DNA from 3 places in the Psychrobacillus sp. FSL H8-0487 genome. Region 2 is predicted to be linked to each of the others. Evidence: riboswitches for the same ligand, from Rfam matches in the RefSeq annotation. Region 2 holds a riboswitch; each other region holds the start of a gene.
The links. Region 2 has a riboswitch for S-adenosylmethionine ahead of MHI47_RS13790 (methionine ABC transporter ATP-binding protein). Riboswitches for the same ligand answer to the same signal wherever they lie in the genome.

Region 1 (6,610 bases), 1.0 Mb from region 2:
GACGTTTCGTTAATTCCACAGACCTATTTAGTCTCCAGTACAGGGGAGCGATTATATAAAATAAGTCCTACCGAAGAACAGCCCTTTCGAAGGAAACTAACCACATTAAATATTTTCAAAATGGGAATGTTCTTTCCAATTACTTATCGAATAATAACGATGGATGAGAAGGTAGTGTCTACGTTTACCATTCACAATAAGCTTAAGTTTATGAAAATAAAGGTACTAGATCATAATCGTTTACACGCAACTACTATTGTTATGCCACTAATGACTTTAAAAAATAGAGCTATAATATTTGATGCAAATAACGAAAAACTACTTCAAATGGAAGCGAAAAGTGTATATGGAGACATTGACGTTCATGATTTAGGTGGTCAAAGATTAGCGACATATCGGTTTGGAATTTTCCCATATGCTACGCATCCTGCATTTGAAATACAAGCAATGAATGTCCATGTCTCTCTTGCGCATAATTTAACGCACACAGAAAAACTTACTTTTACTGCATTGTTTTACTATTGGACAGCCAATCAATAAAAACGAGCAAATTCATCTAGAATTTACTCGTTTTTTTAAAAGAAAATATATGTTCTATACTCATTATGTGCCCAGGAAGTATATAAAAATGTAACGTGAAAAATGAATTAGGGTGACTTAAAAGAATGAATAGTACTGCTGATTTCCGTTTCAGGTGGACGCTTTGCGCGGCCGTTGCCTCAGCCTCCTCGCTACGCTGCGGGTCTTCACATAACGCTTTTTCCGCTGGAGTCGCCACCTTCCACTGCAATCAAATGTGTAGTACTTAACTTTAAGATATTGCAGCCTTTCGCTTAGATGATATGAGTCGCCCAAGCTAATATAGTGATAAAATTGTCTGTTGAATTAAGGATACTACTCTGTAATACTTTTCTCAAAACATACTTACCTAGTTCTAAGAGTTGTAGAAGGGCGACGGGCAGATAAATGCCATAAGATTACTTAAAAAAAGCGATATTGGTTGTGACCAAATCACAACCAATATCACTAAAAATTCAATCGGTAATCATATAGCAAGACGTTTGTCCAAAGTCCCTCGAAAACGAAAGAAACAGTTTTGACCTTCAAGGGACGGGCGTTTTTATGCCCGGTTTCTCTTATATTAATCTTTAAACAAATTAAACCACCCTTTGTATTTGAACCAACTAAGCATAGAAAAAGCGATGAGGACCATAGCACCGAGTACTACGAAATAACTATATTTCCACTCAAGTTCAGGCATGTTTGCAAAGTTCATACCGTATACTCCAACAATGAACGTTAAGGGTATAAAAACAGTTGATACAATCGTTAAGATCATCATGATACGGTTCATCCTACTAGAGTTTATCGACATATGACTATCACGTATATCAGCTGTCAGCTCTCGATTAGATTCAATCATTTCCGTCAGTCGTATTAAATGGTCGTAAATATCGGCAAAGTAGGTGTGTTCTGTTTGCTGTAAATTCATTCGTTCTGAATTTAATATTCTATAAAGTAAATCTCGCATAGGAATAACTGTACGTCTTAAACGCAACAAATCTCCTCGTAGATCAAACACTGAATCCATAGAAAAATGGCGCATATCATAAGTAAGCTTGTCTTCTACAGCATTTAAATAGCCTTCAATTTTATAGACAATCGGAAAATAGGCATCTACTACTGTATCGATGATATTATAAGTTGCATGGATAGCACCTCTATCCCAGCCTTGTGAATTTTGTCTAATACGCTGCCGTGCTTGCTCCATTTCATGCATCGGATGGAAATGAAATGACACTACATAGTCTTGACCAACAAATATGTCTAACTCTTCCGCTTCTAATGTTTCCTCATTGAAAGAATGTAAAACAAAGAAGTTATAACCATCATAATAGTCCACTTTAGGACGCTGTAGCCTTTGTAAGCAATCCTCAATTGCCAGTGGATGAAAACGAAAGAAAGAACTAAGCAAAAGTTCTTCTTCTTTGGTTGGCTCGGCAATGTCAATCCAGTACCATTCAAACTTTCTCCGTTTTATATCTTCTATAGGAAAGTCATTTACTATTTCATGATCGGTCGTTATGCCAATCGTATGGATCATACATACCCCTCTTTTCATCACTATCTCTTTTCATATTATCTCATAGTCTTCATATTATTAATGTACCTAAAAAACAGAGGAAATGAAAAGAAAATTATGATGCTTCCACCATTAAAAATATTATATTCTAAATAAAAAGAAAATAATGGTTGACTTAGGTAATTTCTATTTGTATACTAGGTGTTAATCAAATAAAACAACTTTCTTATCAAGAGAGGTGGAGGGACTTGGCCCTATGATACCTCAGCAACAGGCAAAAATTTGTACTGTGCTAATTCCAGAAGCGTTATGCTTGAAGATAAGAAGAGACTAATTCACCGATGACGTGTAAACCTCTTCTTGTTTCTAAGAAGGGGTTTTATTTGATTTTAACTATAAAAAATAGGAGGAGAAATCAATATGTCATCGGAATTACTAAAAGCATTCAACACATTGAAGGAAAAGCAGTGGGTAGATTTAACACACACATTTGGAGCTAATTCACCACATTTCGCCGCTTTTAAAGCAGCTGAAATCGACACATTGTTTAATCATGATGATGGATTCTTTGCACAAAGCTTTCAATTTGCAGGACAGTACGGCACACATATAGATGCACCTATACATTTTGTAAGGGATACGCGTTACTTAGAAGAACTCGAATTGAAAGAATTGGTATTACCATTAGTCGTCATTGATCAGTCAAAGGAAGCGGCTGAAGATAATGATTTTACTTTATCGGTGGATGACATTTTCACATTTGAAAAAGCTCACGGAAAAATCGAAGAAGGCTCATTTGTCGCTCTTAGAACCGATTGGAGTAAACGTTGGCCAGACGAAAAGGAATTTAACAATATGGATGCAGCGGGTAATAATCACGCGCCGGGTTGGGGATTAGAAGCTTTAAAGTTTTTATTTCAAGAACGAAAGATTAAAGCAATAGGACATGAAACATTCGACACGGATTCAAGTGCGGATTATCTAAAAAACGGCGCATTACACGGAGAATATTATGTTCTTGAACAAGACACTTACCAAATAGAATTATTGACGAACTTAGATAAGCTTCCTGCAACAGGAGCCATTATTTTCAATATCGTCCCGAAGCCAGAAAAAGCCTCTGGATTCCCAGTTCGATCATTTGCCATCTTACCATAGAAGGAGTGAGATAAATGGACAGTTCAAACAGCTATTCAAGCACCATTTCGAGCGGACACTGTAGAAAGTTTGTTAAGACCAGAAAGTTTACTGGCGGGCTTTAGACTTCTTTGAACACAGAAGTAACTCAATATGTTCCGCTGGAGCAGTTGAGTATTAGTCCGCAATGCAGATTTGCTTCTAGACATCATGGTAATAAGCTTACAGAAGAACAGCGGTATAAAAGATTAAAAACATTGTTGATATTTCTAGAGAAGTTTGGAGTTAATCCGTGTAAGATCTCGACTACTTTCCATACTCATTTGTAGAATACTGTAGCTGAGTAAAAATATAACTTTCTTTCTCGGGTCTCATTTGATAATGAGAAAGAAAGTAAAGTTTTAAACATAAATGAAATGCCAAGGGAATAAACCCTTGGCATTTCATTTGTTTTCATTATTTTCTTTCTGCTTTTAAAGCCTTAAACAGTGAAATAATCATAAGTAACATTACGAATGAAAATGGTAAGGCGGCAATAATAATTGTATTTTGTAATGCCGCTAATCCATTAACGGATAACAAAATAATAGCGATTACGGATAATGTGATTCCCCAAGCGAGCTTCACTCTGTTCGGTGGAGTCAGTGACCCGTTGGTCGACTGCATACCAAGAACGAAAGTGGCAGAATCTGCCGAAGTAATGAAAAAGGAAGCAATTAATAACACAGCAAAAACAGAAATACCTGTAGAGAAAGGCATCATATGGAACATTTCAAAAATAGTCAATTCAGTAGATGCTTGTGCTAAATCAGCAATGCCTCTTTTCTGAAAGTCAATGGCTGTTGTACCAAAAGCTGAAAACCAAAATGTTCCCAGTAAAGTAGGTGCTACAAGAACACCTGTAACAAACTCACGTATTGTACGACCTTTAGATACTCGAGCAATGAACATACTAACGAATGGTGCCCATGAGATCCACCAAGCCCAATAGAAGATAGTCCAATTGTCTAGCCACTCTCGATTATGACCATTCAATGGGGATGTACGAAAACTCATTTGTACAATATTCCCTAAATAACCTCCGAAAGAATCTGTAAACATATCTAGAATCAGTAAGGTAGGTCCCATAATAACGACAAAACCAAGTAAAGCAAGAGCTAATAGTAAATTTATATTGGACAAATATTTTATCCCTTTACTTAATCCAGACCAAGCAGATGCTACAAAGAGGACGGTGACAACCGCTATAATGATAATCTGAGACGTAATGCCAATTTTGAAGCCAAATAAGTAATTTAAGCCGGCATTAATTTGAACAGCACCGAATCCAAGAGAAGTAGCAACGCCAAATGCTGTGGCAAAGACAGCGAGCACATCTACGAGAGTACCCCATGGGCCTTCCATTCGTTTGCCGAAAATTGGTTTCAAAGTGGAGGAGATTAAGCCTGGTTCCCCCTTACGGAATTGGAAGAATGCAAGAGATAATGCAACAACCCCATACATAGCCCAAACATGGAATCCCCAGTGGAAGTAAGTTTGACGAAGGGATTCTTTAAAAGCTGCATTCGTACCTGGTTCAGCTGTGGCAGGATCAATGGCAAAATGTGACAAGGGTTCAGCTGCCCCATAAAAGACAAGCCCAATTCCCATACCAGCAGAAAACAACATAGAAATCCAAGTAATAGTTGAAAATTGCGGACGATCTGAATCTTTTCCCAGTCGGATTTTTCCATAGGGACTAAAGATGAAGAAGATGCTTAATACTAACATTAGCGTCATAAGTAACATATAGTACCAACCAAATGATGAAGCAACGAAAGTTTTAATAGTACTAGTAAAAGCTTCAAAACTTTCCGGGGCTAAAGCACCGTATCCAACAGCTAAAACTATTAAACCAATCGTTATATAAAATACCTTTGATAATTTTTTCATGTTTTCCCTCTCTCGCGTTTTTATCCTAAACGCTTAACTATACTAATAAAATATTATAGAATCAACCAAAATACTTATATTTATTCCTTATAGTATTACCATTTTAGCTTAGATTGAAACTTCTTCTTTCCCAATAAAGCCTATCAAGCTGTTTTTATTTTTACTTAATGGGGATGTTTGTCTAGTTAGTTTCTTCTCCTCTTGCATTTACTAATAGTAGTGCAAGAAGGAGGTGAATTAACAATGAATCAACATCAACATCAACAACCCTGTTCCTGTAATCCTTGTCAACAAAAGCAGTGGCAACAACCAGCTGCTCAACCAGTTGTTTGTCCTCCGCAATACCGAGTGCGTGATTCGTTCTTACCTAGAATGCAGCCTGTTATCCATCCAATTGTAAATGTGAATAGAGAGCATATCGTAAACGTTCCTCAGCACTTTTACACAGTTACAAATCAAAATGTAATGGTACCCGGCAGCCAACAGGCATTTCCTATGCAACAAGGACAGTTTCCACAACAATCATTTGGTCAACCTTACGGACAACAGTTTGGGCAACAACAATTCGGACAGCAACAGTTCTTCCCAGGTCAGAATAGATAATTCATCTGTATTCTAGTTTTCTTCGTTATGAAGAAAACAACAGCAAATGCCTTTATATCAAAGTGCATTTGCTTTTTTATTATGATTTTAATGTAAAGCTTTTCTTTCTAATCATTCGATACAATGTATCTATGTATTTAGATGTATTGTAATATTCAGTATATTTTGATAAAGTTTATAATTATTTCGGTTTCTAAAAGAAAGAGAAAAGTAGAAAGATACGGGGGAATAATATGAAGCTATTTTTATCGGTCGATATGGAAGGAATAACAGGTTTGCCAGATTACACGTTTGTAGAGTCCAACAAGCATAATTACGAACGGGCGAGACGTATAATGACTCAAGAAGCAAATGCCATTGTGGAAGGTGCTTTATCAAAAGGTATAAAAGAAGTACTAGTCAATGACAGTCACTCTAAAATGAATAATCTCCTGGTAGAAGAATTACATCCAGATGCTTCCTTAATCACAGGGGATTTTAAGCCTTATTCAATGGTGCATGCACTAGATGAAACGTATTTAGGAGCTGTTTTTGCAGGTTATCATTCAAGGGCTGGACAACCCGGTGTAATGAGTCACTCGATGATATTTGGGGTTCGTAATATGTACATAAATGAAGTAGTAGTTGGAGAACTTGGATTAAATGCATTTGTAGCAGGATATTATGGTGTGCCAGTTATTATGGTGGCAGGAGATGACGGTGCGTGTAGGGAAGCGGAGGACCTTCTACCTGGTGTCGTGACTGCAGTGGTGAAGGAGTCTATTTCTCGTTCAGCTGTTAAGACGTTACATCCTTTAAAATCACAGGCCTTGCTTAGAGAGAAAATAGTGGAGGCTATAGAAAAACGAGATCAAA
Region 2 (6,610 bases):
AATTCTTTAACACTTCCGGTATGAAATATCGCGAGCTTGGACTAAAAGACAAGCTTCCAACAATGTCAGAAGACGAACAACTATCCTTGCTTGCTTCGGATGGAATGCTTATTAAACGACCAATTGTTTTTGACGGGAATAAATTAACGCTAGGCTTCAAGGAGCAACAGTTTGAGGATGTATGGAAGACTTCTTAAAGTCACTTGTTTTTACTATTAAAATATGTGAATATAGTAGATGAATGTATTATTAATGGAGAGGGGTATATATATGAACGCACCTAAAGATTTAAAATACTCAGCAGAGCATGAATGGGTAAAAACTGAAGGCGGCAATGTCCGTATCGGTATTACTGAATTTGCACAATCTGAACTTGGAGATATCGTTTTTGTCGAACTTCCACAAGTTGGAGATGAGATTAAAGCAGGAGATCCTTTTGGAAGTGTTGAATCGGTTAAAACTGTTTCTGAACTGTATGCACCAATTAGCGGTAAAGTAGTAGAGGTAAATACAGAACTAGAAGATAGCCCTGAGTATGTTAACGAATCCCCTTATGAAAATGCATGGATGATTGTTATTGAACCATCTGATGCAGCTGAAGTGGATGCTTTACTTTCTCCAGAAAAATACGAAGAATTAATTTCAGAATAATTTCGAAAACGCCGCTTAATATCGGCGTTTTTTTCATATAATATTGGAAAGGGCATAGTTGGGAGAGAGGCTGAATGGCTATTGTCTTTAGTGAAAAGATAATTCTTGTTGAGGGTAGATCTGATAAATTAAAGCTTTTAAAACTGCTGGATGAATCAACAGAAATTATTTGCACCAATGGAACGATATCGAATGTCAGGCTAGAAGAAATTTTAAGTCCTTATGAAGGCATTCCTATTTATGCGTTTCTGGATGCAGATAAGTCTGGTGAGCAAATTCGCTCTGTCGTGAGAAAAGAATACCCTGAAGCGATTCATCTATATACCAATCCGATGTTCTGCGAAGTAGCGACCACACCATTCAAAGTTTTGGCTTCTATATTAAAAAGTGTTAATATAAAAGTGAAAAGACAATATTTACTTTAGGATGATGTAATATGAATGAATGGACCTTAGAACAATGGAACAGCCATAAGAACAGTGGGCAGCTTACCATATTTTATATTTATACACCCATGTGTGGTACTTGCCAAGTTGCTAGTAAAATGATCCAAGTTATAAAAGAGATAAAGCCTTTTTTAATTGGTCAAGCAAATATTAACTATCTTGGAGATTTTGCTATGGATCATCAAATTGAAAGTGTGCCATGTCTGCTAATCTCTAAAGGTGGGACGGTATATAAAAAAATATATGCCTTTCAGTCAGTTCCATTTATCTTGGATGCGATAAAAAGTATTGACGACCAAGTTGTCGTATGATAACATTCGATATACCGACAAATTAATAGTTTTACTCTTATTAAGAGAGGTGGAGGGAAGTGCCCTTTGAAGCCCGGCAACCGTCATGTAAATGAAATGGTGCCAAGTCACGCAAAGCAAATGCTTTGGGAAATGAGAGAATGGATAAATGTTATTAAATTGGATAACTTTAAACCCTTCTGCTCTTTTGCAGGAGGGTTTTTTTAGTTGAAAGTGGGAAGAATAAGGTTTAATACAAAGTAAATTTCAACAACCTGTTAATAATAGATAGGTATAGAATAGTTTAAAGAAAGGGGGCAAGGTTCCCATGATTAGTTTAAAAAATATTTCCAAAAAATTTAGTACGAAACAAGGTACGATTGTAGCAGTGGAAGAGGTGAATCTTGACATAAAAAAGGGTGAGATCTTTGGCATTATTGGTTATAGTGGTGCTGGCAAAAGTACACTCATTCGCTTATTAAATGGATTAGAAAAACCAACTTCAGGTGAAATCATCGTAAATAATGAAGACATTACAAAGATAAATGAAGTGAAGCTTCGCCAAGTAAGACAAAAGGTAAGTATGATTTTTCAACATTTTAATTTGTTATGGTCAAGAACGGTTGAAGAGAATATTGCTTTCCCATTAGAGATCGGAGGTATACCACCAGCTCAACGTTCTCAAAGAGTAAAGGAACTTATTGATTTGGTTGGTCTGGAAGGGCGAGGGCATTATTATCCTTCACAACTATCAGGTGGACAAAAGCAACGGGTTGGGATTGCACGCGCATTAGCCAACCGTCCAGAAGTACTTCTTTGTGATGAAGCAACTTCTGCATTAGATCCAGAAACTACAGATTCTATTTTAGATTTATTAGTTAGTATCAATGCAAAACTAGGTCTGACAATTGTATTAATAACCCACGAGATGCAGGTTATTCAGAAGATATGTGGTCGCGTTGCAGTTATGGAAAAAGGTCATGTAGTAGAAGAAGGAAATGTGCTAGATGTATTTCAAAATCCGCAACAAACGATTACGAAGCGTTTTGTTTCGCAGGTCAGTGATTCCAATAAGGCGTTGCAAACAATACAACAATTAAAAGAACTTTATCCAAATGGCAAGCTGATTAAGCTCGTATTTGTCGGGGAGCAGACAGTACAACCAATACTGTCTAGACTTATCAAACAGTTTGATTTGGAAGTGAATATTGTACAAGGAAATATTTCGCATACACAAACTGGTGCATTTGGTACGCTCATCCTTCAGTTAGAAGGAGATGCACTACTAATAGATGATGCAATTCGATATATACACGAACAAAAAGTAAATACAGAGGTGATCAACAATGATTAATAATTTGTTTCCTAATGTTGATTGGCCAAAAATGTGGGAAGCCACAGTTGAAACATTATATATGACTGCAGTATCAACAATTTTAACAGCTATTATTGGACTAGTTCTTGGTCTTCTACTTTTCTTAACTAGCCCTCATCAAGCGTGGGCGAACAAATTAGCAAACTGGTTAACAGGAGCTTTCGTCAATATATTCCGCTCCATTCCATTTATTATTCTGATCATTTTGCTAATACCTTTAACGAAGTTTTTGGTCGGAACAATGCGTGGTCCAAATGCGGCCTTCCCGGCTTTAGTAATCGGGGCTGCTCCATTCTACGCCCGTATGGTGTTAATAGCGCTTCGAGAAATTGATAAAGGTGTGCTAGAAGCTGCAAAATCGATGGGTGCTAAAACTTCTACTATTATATGGAAAGTATTAATGCCAGAATCTATGCCTGCTTTAGTATCAGGCATAACGGTTACAGCGATTTCACTAGTTGGATATACAGCGATGGCTGGTATTATCGGAGCTGGGGGACTAGGAACATTAGCCTTTTTAGATGGTTTCCAAAGAGGTAGGACAGACGTAACGCTTGTTGCCACGGTATTAATATTAATTATGGTATTTATCATCCAGTGGATTGGCGATGTAATTACTACGAAGATAGACAAACGATAATAGGTGTTAACGAGATACTCGATCACATAGAAATAATAGGATAAAAAGGGAGAGATATTGAATGAAGAAATTTTTAGCTGGAGCATTACTATCGGTAAGCGCATTAACCCTTGCAGCATGTGGAGATGAAAAAAGTAGTCAACTAGTAGTAGGTGCATCTAACGTACCTCATGCAGTTATATTAGAAGAAGTTAAACCAATTCTAGAAGAACAAGGAATTGAACTTGTTGTAGAATCATATCAAGATTATGTATTACCAAACAAAGATTTAGATTCAGGAGACTTGGACGCAAACTTTTTCCAACACATTCCTTACTTTGAATCGCAAAAAGCTGATTTTGGATATGACTTCGCCAACGCTGGCGGTATTCACATCGAGCCAATCGGTTTATACTCTAAAAAATACGGTTCTATTGAAGAGCTTCCAGAGGGCGCAACTATTTTAATGAGCAACTCTGTTGCGGATCATGGACGTATCCTTGCAATGTTAGAAGCGAAAGGCCTTATTAAATTAGCCGACGGCATTGATAAAACAAAAGCGGAAGTAAAAGATATTGTGGAAAATGAGAAAAACCTTGAATTTGATGCTAACTATGAATCTGCTTTAATGGTTCAGTTATATGAAAATGAAGAAGGCGACGCAGTACTGATCAACTCTAACTATGCAATTGACGCTGACCTTAATCCATTAGAAGACTCAATCGCTATTGAAGAATCAGATGAATCTCCATACGTAAATATCATCGCAGTAAACTCTGGTGATGAAGACAATAAAGAGATTAAAGCTTTAGTAGAAGCATTAAAATCTAAAGAAATCCAAGACTTCATCCTAAGCGAGTGGGGCGGATCAGTAGTACCGGTAAAATAATAGTATTGTAGAGAAAACAGGCATCCTGGGATGTCTGTTTTTTTGTGGTTACGATTTGCACACGAGGATTTGGCAAACGCCCGAGAAGTAGTCGTATCGGTCCGAGCACTAGAGCCATGCGCCCGAACTAGAGAGGTATCCGCTCGAGAATCCGGCGAACGCCCGAGAAGATGCTGTATCGGCTCGAGTCGCAAAGCCATGCGCCCGAGCTAGATTAGAAAATCTACCAATGCCGTTACAGTGATATATAAGAATGAAATACCGTCTTATCTACGAAATTTTTCCACAATTAATTCAACCCTAAGTGAGGGTGACATGGAGCAAATAAAAGGAATTCTCCTAAAGTGCCCATCCCCTTCTACTATTCCTCTTATTAATCATTTCTCTATTCCATTTGAAGATTTAAAACTAGGAGTAAAATGTGAAAGTTGTAGTTTTATTGGGATGCAAAAAATAATACGTACGTGGTATTGCCCTAAATGTAGCAAGACCAATTCCTATGCACATAATAAAGCAATTTCTACTTATTTTTCACTTTGCAAAGAAACGATTACTAATAAAGAATGCAGAGATTTTCTTTTGCTAAACAATAGAAATGAGGCAAAAAGAATACTTTCAAACTCTGACTTATTGAAATGTGGAAAAAGCTCTGCTACGTACTATAAACAAAGGTTATATTAATAGAATATTACGTATATTACTCATCCTATTCACTTTAATAAATGAGTGTGCTAAAGTGTATGAAAGTTATAAATAACACATTTGTACATTTGAGGAGGACACTTCATGAAGAGGTTTGGGTTATTGCCACGAATAGTGGTAGCGATAGTAGCTGGTGTTTTATTGGGACTAGTTGTCCCTAAAATAGTAGTGGAGATTATGGCTACTTTTAATAGTATTTTTAGTTCATTTTTAGGATTTATTGTTCCTTTCATCATTATTGGTTTTATCGTTCCGGGGATAGCTAAACTCGGAAAAGGTTCTGGTAGATTACTAGGGATTTCTACGGGTATTGCTTATTTATCTACTCTAGTAGCAGGTTTTATTGCATTCTTTATCGCTTCCAATTTACTGCCGAAGCTTATAGGTGGGAAAGAGAGCGTGAAGTTAGAAAATCCAGAGGAGTTTTTAATTGGTGGGTTATTTGAAATGCCCATCCCTCCAATGATGGATATTATGACAGCATTGGTTTTCTCCTTTATTATGGGAATTGGAATTTCTAAATTAAAAGGAAATACGTTACAAAATGCATTTGAAGAGTTTAGTGAGATTATTGAAAAGGTAATTTCGTTTGTTATTATTCCGTTGTTACCGATACATATATTTGGGATATTTATGAATATGGCGTACGGTGGTCAGGTGGCAAAAGTATTATCTGTTTTCGGAGTTGTGTTTGTCATGATTATCGCACTGCATATTGTAATGCTTCTATTACAATATACTGCTGCTGGTACTGTAACTGGAAAAAATCCTTTGAAGCTGTTAAAAACAATGTCGCCAGCTTACTTTACAGCTTTAGGTACACAGTCTTCAGCGGCAACTATTCCGGTGACGTTAAAACAGGCGCAGAAAACGGGTGCTTCCGATAAAGTAACAAACTTTACGATTCCTCTTTTTGCAACTATTCACTTATCAGGGAGTACGATTACGCTTGTCTCATGTTCCATTGGAGTATTGCTTATAAATGGGCAAGATATTCTGTTATCTACGTTTATACCATTTATATTTATGCTTGGTGTAACAATGATCGCAGCTCCTGGAGTTCCAGGTGGAGCCGTTATGGCAGCATTAGGTTTACTGGAAACAATGCTCGGCTTCAACGGGGCTATGATAGGTTTAATGATTGCTCTTTATATTGCACAGGATAGCTTTGGAACAGCGACAAATGTAACTGGTGACGGAGCACTTGCGATTATCGTAGATAAGTTTTCTAAGACAAATTAAGTTTTTTTATAAATAAATGTTTAAGTCCGAATTAGTTGGGTATATAAATCATGAACTCAAAAATAGAGAGGATGATTCATTATCAGTTCGGAAGATTTACCTTATACAGAACAGATGGACCACGCATTTAGAGGAGTACATGGTTTTGGATACGATGAATTGAGACAAAGTCAGGAATTACGATTGCAGGTCGAAAACAAGCGACAGCAGGATCATGAAAAATGTATGCAATTAGCGGCTAAACTTGATGCCCAAGCATTTAGGGGATAATATACAAGAATCCATGGAGAATTTATCCATGGATTCTTTTTTGTTTACACTAGCTTCATAGTGAAATCCATTCTCAATTAGAAAGTTCTTAATGAAAATAAAGGAAGATTACTATTTACCTAATAG
Region 3 (6,610 bases), 2.5 Mb from region 2:
TAAAGACTTTTTCAGATCTTCTCTTTTTTCATTTACAATGTTGTAAATCCCTTGCCCGACTGTTCCGAAACCTAGGATTGCTGCTTTTATCGTCGCCATGCTATCTCCTCCAACTGAATTTGCACAATTGAGTTCCAATTTGCTTCAATTTGTAAAATCTAATCGCATTCATATACGAAGAACTATTTTACATATTGTAGCCCATTTTTACTCAATTATCAATAAAATTCTATCTAGAGAGGACATTTGTTTTTCCCACAAGTACTTTATCAAGGGCAGACTGTAAATCCTCAACCGCCTCTAGTCCAACAGACAAGCGAATTAAGTCTTCTGTAACGCCCGATTTCACCAAGTCTTCAGGAGTTAACTGCTGATGTGTTGTAGATGCAGGGTGGATTATTAGCGATTTAGCATCCCCGACATTAGCTACATGCGACCAAATTTCAATATTATCGATAATATTACGACCTGCCTCTTTACCACCTTTCACTCCAAAAGTTAGGATGGAACCAAAACCATTCTGTAAGTACTTTTTAGCAAGCTCATGGGAGGGATGACTTTCTAAACCTAAGTAGTTAACCCAAGTTACTTCTTCGTTACTTTCTAAGTACTCCGCAATTTTTTGTGCATTTTCATTATGCTTTGGTACGCGTAAATGAAGTGTTTCTAGTCCTTGTAAAAAGGAAAATGCTGCTTCAGGACTTAAAGTTGGACCAAAATCACGAAGCAATTGAACGCGTAATTTCACTGCAAATGCCACGTTTGGAACGTCTATTCCATATCTTAGACCATGATAGGTCACATCCGGTTGTGTGAATCCTGGAAATTTCTCGGAGTCCCAATTGAAGTTTCCTCCATCTACTACAACTCCACCAATCGTAGTACCATGACCACCAATCCACTTAGTCGCTGAATGAATTACGACATGAGCACCGTACTTAATAGGGTTCGATCCATATGGAGTAGCAAATGTGCTATCTACAAGTAAAGGCACTCCTACTTCGTTAGCAATGGCTGCTACGTTTTCTATATCTAATACATTTAAGCTTGGGTTTCCTATAATTTCTCCAAAAAATGCTTTCGTTTTATCTGTCACAGCAGCTCGGAAATTTTCTGGATCTGTAGAATCTACAAATTTCACCGTTATACCATATCGCGGCAATGTATGAGCAAATAAATTAAACGTACCACCGTATAAATTCTCAGCAGCAATAATTTCGTCTCCTGCTCCTGCAATGTTTAATATAGAAAATGCGATAGCTGCCATTCCTGAAGAAAATGCAACTGCTGCCGTTCCCCCCTCTAATAATGCAATTCGTTGTTCAAATACATCCACAGTTGGATTCGTAATACGTGAATAGATATTACCTGTTTCTGCAAGAGCAAATAGGTTTTGTGCATGTTCTGTATCTCTAAATACAAAGGATGTCGTCTTATGAATGGGTACTGCTCGTGATCCAGTCACTGGATCTGGTTGTTGGCCACCGTGTAAAAGTAGTGTTTCTTTTTGTAGATTGGTCATTTGAATTCCTCCTAAAATGTAGTTAGATGGACGCTTATGGAGGCGAGGGAGGATTAGAACAAACAAAAAACCCTCTTCAATTAAGAAGAGGGTGCAAATTCGCATGTTCCTCCTCTTATCTTCCAAATTCAATTTAGAATTTGTAGGATTTAGCACCTTTCCAAGTTGAGAACTTGTTGGTTGCCGGGCATCGTAGGGCCTATTCCCTCCGCCACTCTTGATAAGAGTATTAGATTTAGTTTTCCATCTTGTTACACAGTATAGATTTCTACCAATCTATTTGTCAATACTTTTTTGAATAATTAAAAAACATATACTTTAAAATTCTGAAACTTCTCATCTTTTCATTCGTTTAATATATTGAAGTTAATGGGGGTGAAAAAAATGCTCATTCCGATGATTTGTATCCTTGTGATCAGTTATCTTGTTGGGTCCATTCACGGTTCTAAAATAGCTCAGTATCTGAGTGGGGTAAATATTAAAAAAGAGGGCTTAAAAAATTCTGGCGCCTCAAATGCAGCTATTGTTCTTGGCGCAAAATATGGCATTTTAGTTGCCATAATTGATATTTTAAAGGGAGTTATAGTCGTAATTGGGACGGGTTTTTGGGTTTCACAGTACGCACATTTTTCGATAGTGGAACAGGACATCCTGCTATATAGTGCAGGTGCTGCTGTAATACTTGGACATAACTTCCCTCTTTACACTAAATTTAAAGGTGGTAAAGGCACTGCATCCCTTATTGGTGTACTACTTGCTCTTAGCTGGCCGCTTGGTTTAATCGGACTTATATTATTAATCGGAACTACATTATTAACGGACTATTTATTAATTGGTGTGTTTGTTTTTTACTTTGTTTTTATCGGTGCATCCATTTGGTTTGCAGAAGGAGTAGGGCCAATGGCTATTGCCGGATTCCTATTTTTGATGGCTGTTGTACTACATCTCGAGAATTTCCGTCGTTTAATGCGAAAGGAAGAGATGAGAATCTCCACTTTCTTAAGTAAGAAGAAACCATCTGTATGAAATGAGTGAATATCATGAAGAAGAAAATGAGGTGGATCGTGCTTATCCCATTAGTAGTGATTATTTCTAGTGGAATTGGGATATGGGTTCTCACGAGTAATTGGCTTGAAAATGGTCAAAATCCAAAGGCAGATGGCACCAATCAATATGCTATTGTGCTTGGTGCCAAAGTGAAAAAAGGGAATATCCCTTCTTTTGCTTTACAGTATCGATTGGAGGCTGCTCTTGCGTATGCCCAAAAATATACCCATGTAAAATTAGTACTTTCAGGTGGACGAGGTCCCGATGAAGATATCGAAGAGGCCGTGGTGATGAGAGATTTTCTATTGGAAAATGGCATAGCCGAAGATCGACTCATCTTAGAAGACAAAGCCACCTCAACATATGAAAATCTACTGTTCTCACAAGAATTACTACCCAGTAATATCGACTCCGTCACCCTTATAACAAGCGACTACCATTTACAACGATCCAAAGTACTAGCAAGTAAACTAGGATGGAAATCAGATGTCGTGGCTGCTAAAACTCCCAAAGTGGTTGAATTCAAGGTTCGTACGCGAGAACGTGTCGCGTTGTTAAAGGCATATATTTTGGGGAATTGATTGTTACAAATAGATGGGTATTAAGTAATTATCGTGTTATTTTCTTGATACCCATCTTTTTACTATTCCATAAAATTCATTTTAGCTATGATACCCTTCTTCACCGAAAGGTTGTAGTTTTTCTAACCATTTCTCCAATAACCTTTCTAATTCTTTTTTGCCTACCCTACTTTCAGTTTCCTCTTTTTTAATAATCTCCATATGCTCTATGTCAAAATTATCTTTGCCGAACTGAGTCCAGTCCTTTTGCAGATTTTTATTTGAATGGAGTCCGTTTTCTAATGTAAATTTAACCCCATTCAACGTTTTAAAATTAGGTGTAGAAGCTACATACTTTTTACCGTTTCGTTTGTTTGTGATGACGTAAATTCCGCCCTCGATTTTAATTTCTTTATATTCTTGTTTTAATTCTTTTTTGCGATCCATTTATATTCCATCCTTCTACTTAGTTTTTCACCCAATACGCACTACCATCGTCTTGTCTGTCCAAAAATCCATACTCTATTAAGTAACGTCTTAATGTTACGAAATCCTCATAAGCATTCTTTAGTACATGATTTATTTCTTTCTCTGTGTAAGTTTTTCCTTTTTCAAATCTTTGGATCAGAACTCTTAAGGTTGCTAGTTTTTGCTTTTCTTTCCTCGGAAATTTCATAAGAGGTCCATCTATTCCGTCTGGGAAGAATTTACTTTCGATATCTTTTTGTTCTTCTTGCGTGATGTTATACCGATCGTCCACCATCGTTGCAGTCTTATGAAGCGGTAAAAATGTCGGTGCATGATTGTCTTTTGCCTTTAACATTTCCATCATCGCTAAAAACACTTTTGCTTGTCGCTCCTTTTCCTTTAATACGAAACGATGATTTCGAATCGTAGAAGAGCTTCCAATTCCTAACTCTGTTTGTATTTCTGCATCACTTCTACCCTCATAAAAGAGGCGTAATAGGCTATTTTGATGTTCGGTTAAGCCAGTAAATTTTTTGTTAAGCCCTATTAGATATTGAAAAACAGAGTCATGCTCCATTTCAATATGATGCTTCATGAATTTTTCTGCTTCATATAACATATTATTCTTTGGATAAATGAATCCCTTTTCAACTTTAAAACCGCACATAATACAAATATACATTTCGTCTTCTTCAGCATACCCTGACTTTAACTGTTCTGAGGAGGCACTCCAAAGTAATTCTGACACTTCCATATACAAACACAACCAATCTTTGTTTATTAATTTACAAACATTATATAATAACGTTTGTAAATTATCAATATGTAAAAATGTGGTTGCAATTTATCTGAAAATAATAAACAATATGAATAAGGAGTTTCGTAAAGCGAAACGATAGAGAGGGGAATTCCATTGGTTACATTTAACGATTATGAATATAAACGTCCAAATTTAGAACAAGACAAATCTACATTTAGAGAGTTATTAACAAAATTTAAAGAAGCTTCTTCTGTAGCAGAACAGAATGAGGCAATCGAGAATATCAATGCATTTCGCAATGATTATTCTACACAAGCAAACTTAGTTTATATTCGTGCATCTATCGATACTAATGATGAGTTCTATCAAAAAGAGCGTGATTATTTTGATGAAACGAATCCTGAAATTGAAGAGATGATTACTGAATACTACAAAGCGTTGGTTGAATCACCTTTTCGAGATGAACTGGAGGATAAATGGGGCAATCAACTATTCGATTTGGCAGATTATCAGATTAAGGCATTCTCACCGGAAATTATTTCTCTTATGCAAAAAGAAAATAAGCTTGCATCCGACTACTCGAAGCTAGTTGCTTCCGCACAAGTAGAATTTAACGGGGAAACATTAACACTTGCACAGCTGGGACCATATGCTGAATCTACCGATCGTGATACTCGTAAAAAAGCAAAAGAGACTAGTAGTGGATTTTTCCATAAAAATGAAGCGAAATTTGATGACCTTTATGATCAACTAGTAAAAGTACGCCATGAAATAGCAACAACTCTCGGGTACAAGAACTTTGTAGAGCTCGGCTATATTCGTATGAACCGTATCGATTACAATGCAGAGATGGTAAAAAAATTCCGTGATCAGGTCCGTGATTTTATCGTTCCTGTTGCAACTAGACTTTATGAGCGACAAGCAAAACGCATAGGCGTAGACAGTCTGAAGTATTATGATGAGCCTTTTAACTTCTTAAGTGGGAACGCAACACCACAAGGTTCTCCGGAGTGGATTGTTGAAAACGGCAAGAAAATGTACGAGGAGCTCTCTCCTGAAACAGCGGAGTTCTTCCAATTTATGATTGACCGTGAATTGATGGACTTAGTTGCGAAAAAGGGAAAAGAAGCAGGTGGTTATTGTACGTTTATCGATAACTATGAATCTCCTTATATTTTCTCTAACTTCAATGGAACATCTGGAGATATTGATGTATTAACGCATGAAGCAGGTCACGCTTTCCAAGTGTATACAAGTCGTAACATTGGAATCCCTGAGTATGTATGGCCGACCTATGAGTCATGTGAGATCCACTCGATGAGTATGGAATTCTTCACATGGCCTTGGATGGAATTGTTCTTTAAGGATCAAACAGACAAATATAAGTTTGCTCACTTAAGTAGTGGACTGCTGTTTCTACCTTACGGTGTGGCAGTCGATGAATTCCAACATGCTGTATATGAAAATCCAGAGATGACCCCCGCTGAACGTAAAGCTACTTGGAAGAAAATCGAGGAAGTTTATTTACCTCACAGTGATTACGATGGTAATAGTTATTATGAGGCAGGTGGGTTGTGGCAACGCCAAGCACATATTTTTGCTAGCCCATTCTATTATATTGACTACACACTTGCTCAAATTTGTGCATTCCAATTTTGGAAGCGTTCAAGAGAGGATCACGAAGCTGCATGGAAGGATTATTTACATCTTTGTCAGCTTGGTGGGTCGACATCTTTCACTAAATTAGTAGCAGAAGCTAATTTGATCTCTCCATTCGAGGAAGGTTGTGTGGAATCCGTTATTGGCTCGATTGAAGAATATTTAAATAGCGTGGATGACTCTGCATTATAGGCATTTAAAAGGAGTTGAAGTTATTGAATCCTGCTGGCTTTTGGATTAGGTTTGGTGCTAGTTTATTCGATGGTATTATTATGGGGGCTCCACTAGCTATCATTAGTTACCTTATTCTTGGAGAAAGCAATACATGGTTTACTACTATAGGGTCATATCTTTATTTTATATTACTACCTGTCTTTTGGGTTGGATACACTGTAGGTAAGAGAATTCTTGGTATTCGTATTGTGAATATCGATGAAACTGACGTCAACTTTTGGATAATGATTAAACGTCACTTAATAGCCGGTATTATCTATGGTTTTACATTTGGCATTGGTGCTATTGTTAGTGCTTTTATGGTTGGTATTCGTGAAGATAAACGAGCAATTCATGATTTTATAGCAGGAACTTATGTAA

Region 1: it holds a riboswitch for S-adenosylmethionine, as region 2 does, so the genes downstream of both, MHI47_RS18900 (cyclase family protein) here and MHI47_RS13790 (methionine ABC transporter ATP-binding protein) in region 2, are expected to answer to the same signal.
Region 3: it holds a riboswitch for S-adenosylmethionine, as region 2 does, so the genes downstream of both, MHI47_RS00940 (O-acetylhomoserine aminocarboxypropyltransferase/cysteine synthase family protein) here and MHI47_RS13790 (methionine ABC transporter ATP-binding protein) in region 2, are expected to answer to the same signal.

What each region holds. Positions count from the first base shown of each region.
Region 1 is NZ_JBBOZA010000001.1:3,686,889-3,693,498, reverse strand. Features, by position in the region: gene MHI47_RS18910 (hypothetical protein) at 1-540, shown strand, start outside; gene corA (magnesium/cobalt transporter CorA) at 1,142-2,104, opposite strand; SAM riboswitch class I at 2,307-2,409, shown strand; gene MHI47_RS18900 (cyclase family protein) at 2,504-3,241, shown strand; partial or broken gene MHI47_RS18895 (5-methyltetrahydropteroyltriglutamate--homocysteine S-methyltransferase) at 3,361-3,509, shown strand; gene MHI47_RS18890 (BCCT family transporter) at 3,677-5,152, opposite strand; gene MHI47_RS18885 (hypothetical protein) at 5,396-5,755, shown strand; gene MHI47_RS18880 (M55 family metallopeptidase) at 5,989-6,610, shown strand, end outside.
Region 2 is NZ_JBBOZA010000001.1:2,690,338-2,696,947, reverse strand. Features, by position in the region: gene MHI47_RS13810 (arsenate reductase family protein) at 1-197, shown strand, start outside; gene gcvH (glycine cleavage system protein GcvH) at 271-651, shown strand; gene MHI47_RS13800 (toprim domain-containing protein) at 726-1,076, shown strand; gene MHI47_RS13795 (thioredoxin family protein) at 1,088-1,408, shown strand; SAM riboswitch class I at 1,443-1,547, shown strand; gene MHI47_RS13790 (methionine ABC transporter ATP-binding protein) at 1,716-2,741, shown strand; gene MHI47_RS13785 (methionine ABC transporter permease) at 2,734-3,402, shown strand; gene MHI47_RS13780 (MetQ/NlpA family ABC transporter substrate-binding protein) at 3,464-4,270, shown strand; gene MHI47_RS13775 (dicarboxylate/amino acid:cation symporter) at 5,057-6,214, shown strand.
Region 3 is NZ_JBBOZA010000001.1:177,436-184,045, reverse strand. Features, by position in the region: gene MHI47_RS00945 (homoserine dehydrogenase) at 1-99, opposite strand, end outside; gene MHI47_RS00940 (O-acetylhomoserine aminocarboxypropyltransferase/cysteine synthase family protein) at 230-1,522, opposite strand; SAM riboswitch class I at 1,635-1,749, opposite strand; gene MHI47_RS00935 (glycerol-3-phosphate acyltransferase) at 1,907-2,548, shown strand; gene MHI47_RS00930 (YdcF family protein) at 2,563-3,150, shown strand; gene MHI47_RS00925 (GIY-YIG nuclease family protein) at 3,232-3,576, opposite strand; gene MHI47_RS00920 (DUF2087 domain-containing protein) at 3,596-4,351, opposite strand; gene MHI47_RS00915 (M3 family oligoendopeptidase) at 4,511-6,208, shown strand; gene MHI47_RS00910 (RDD family protein) at 6,223-6,610, shown strand, end outside.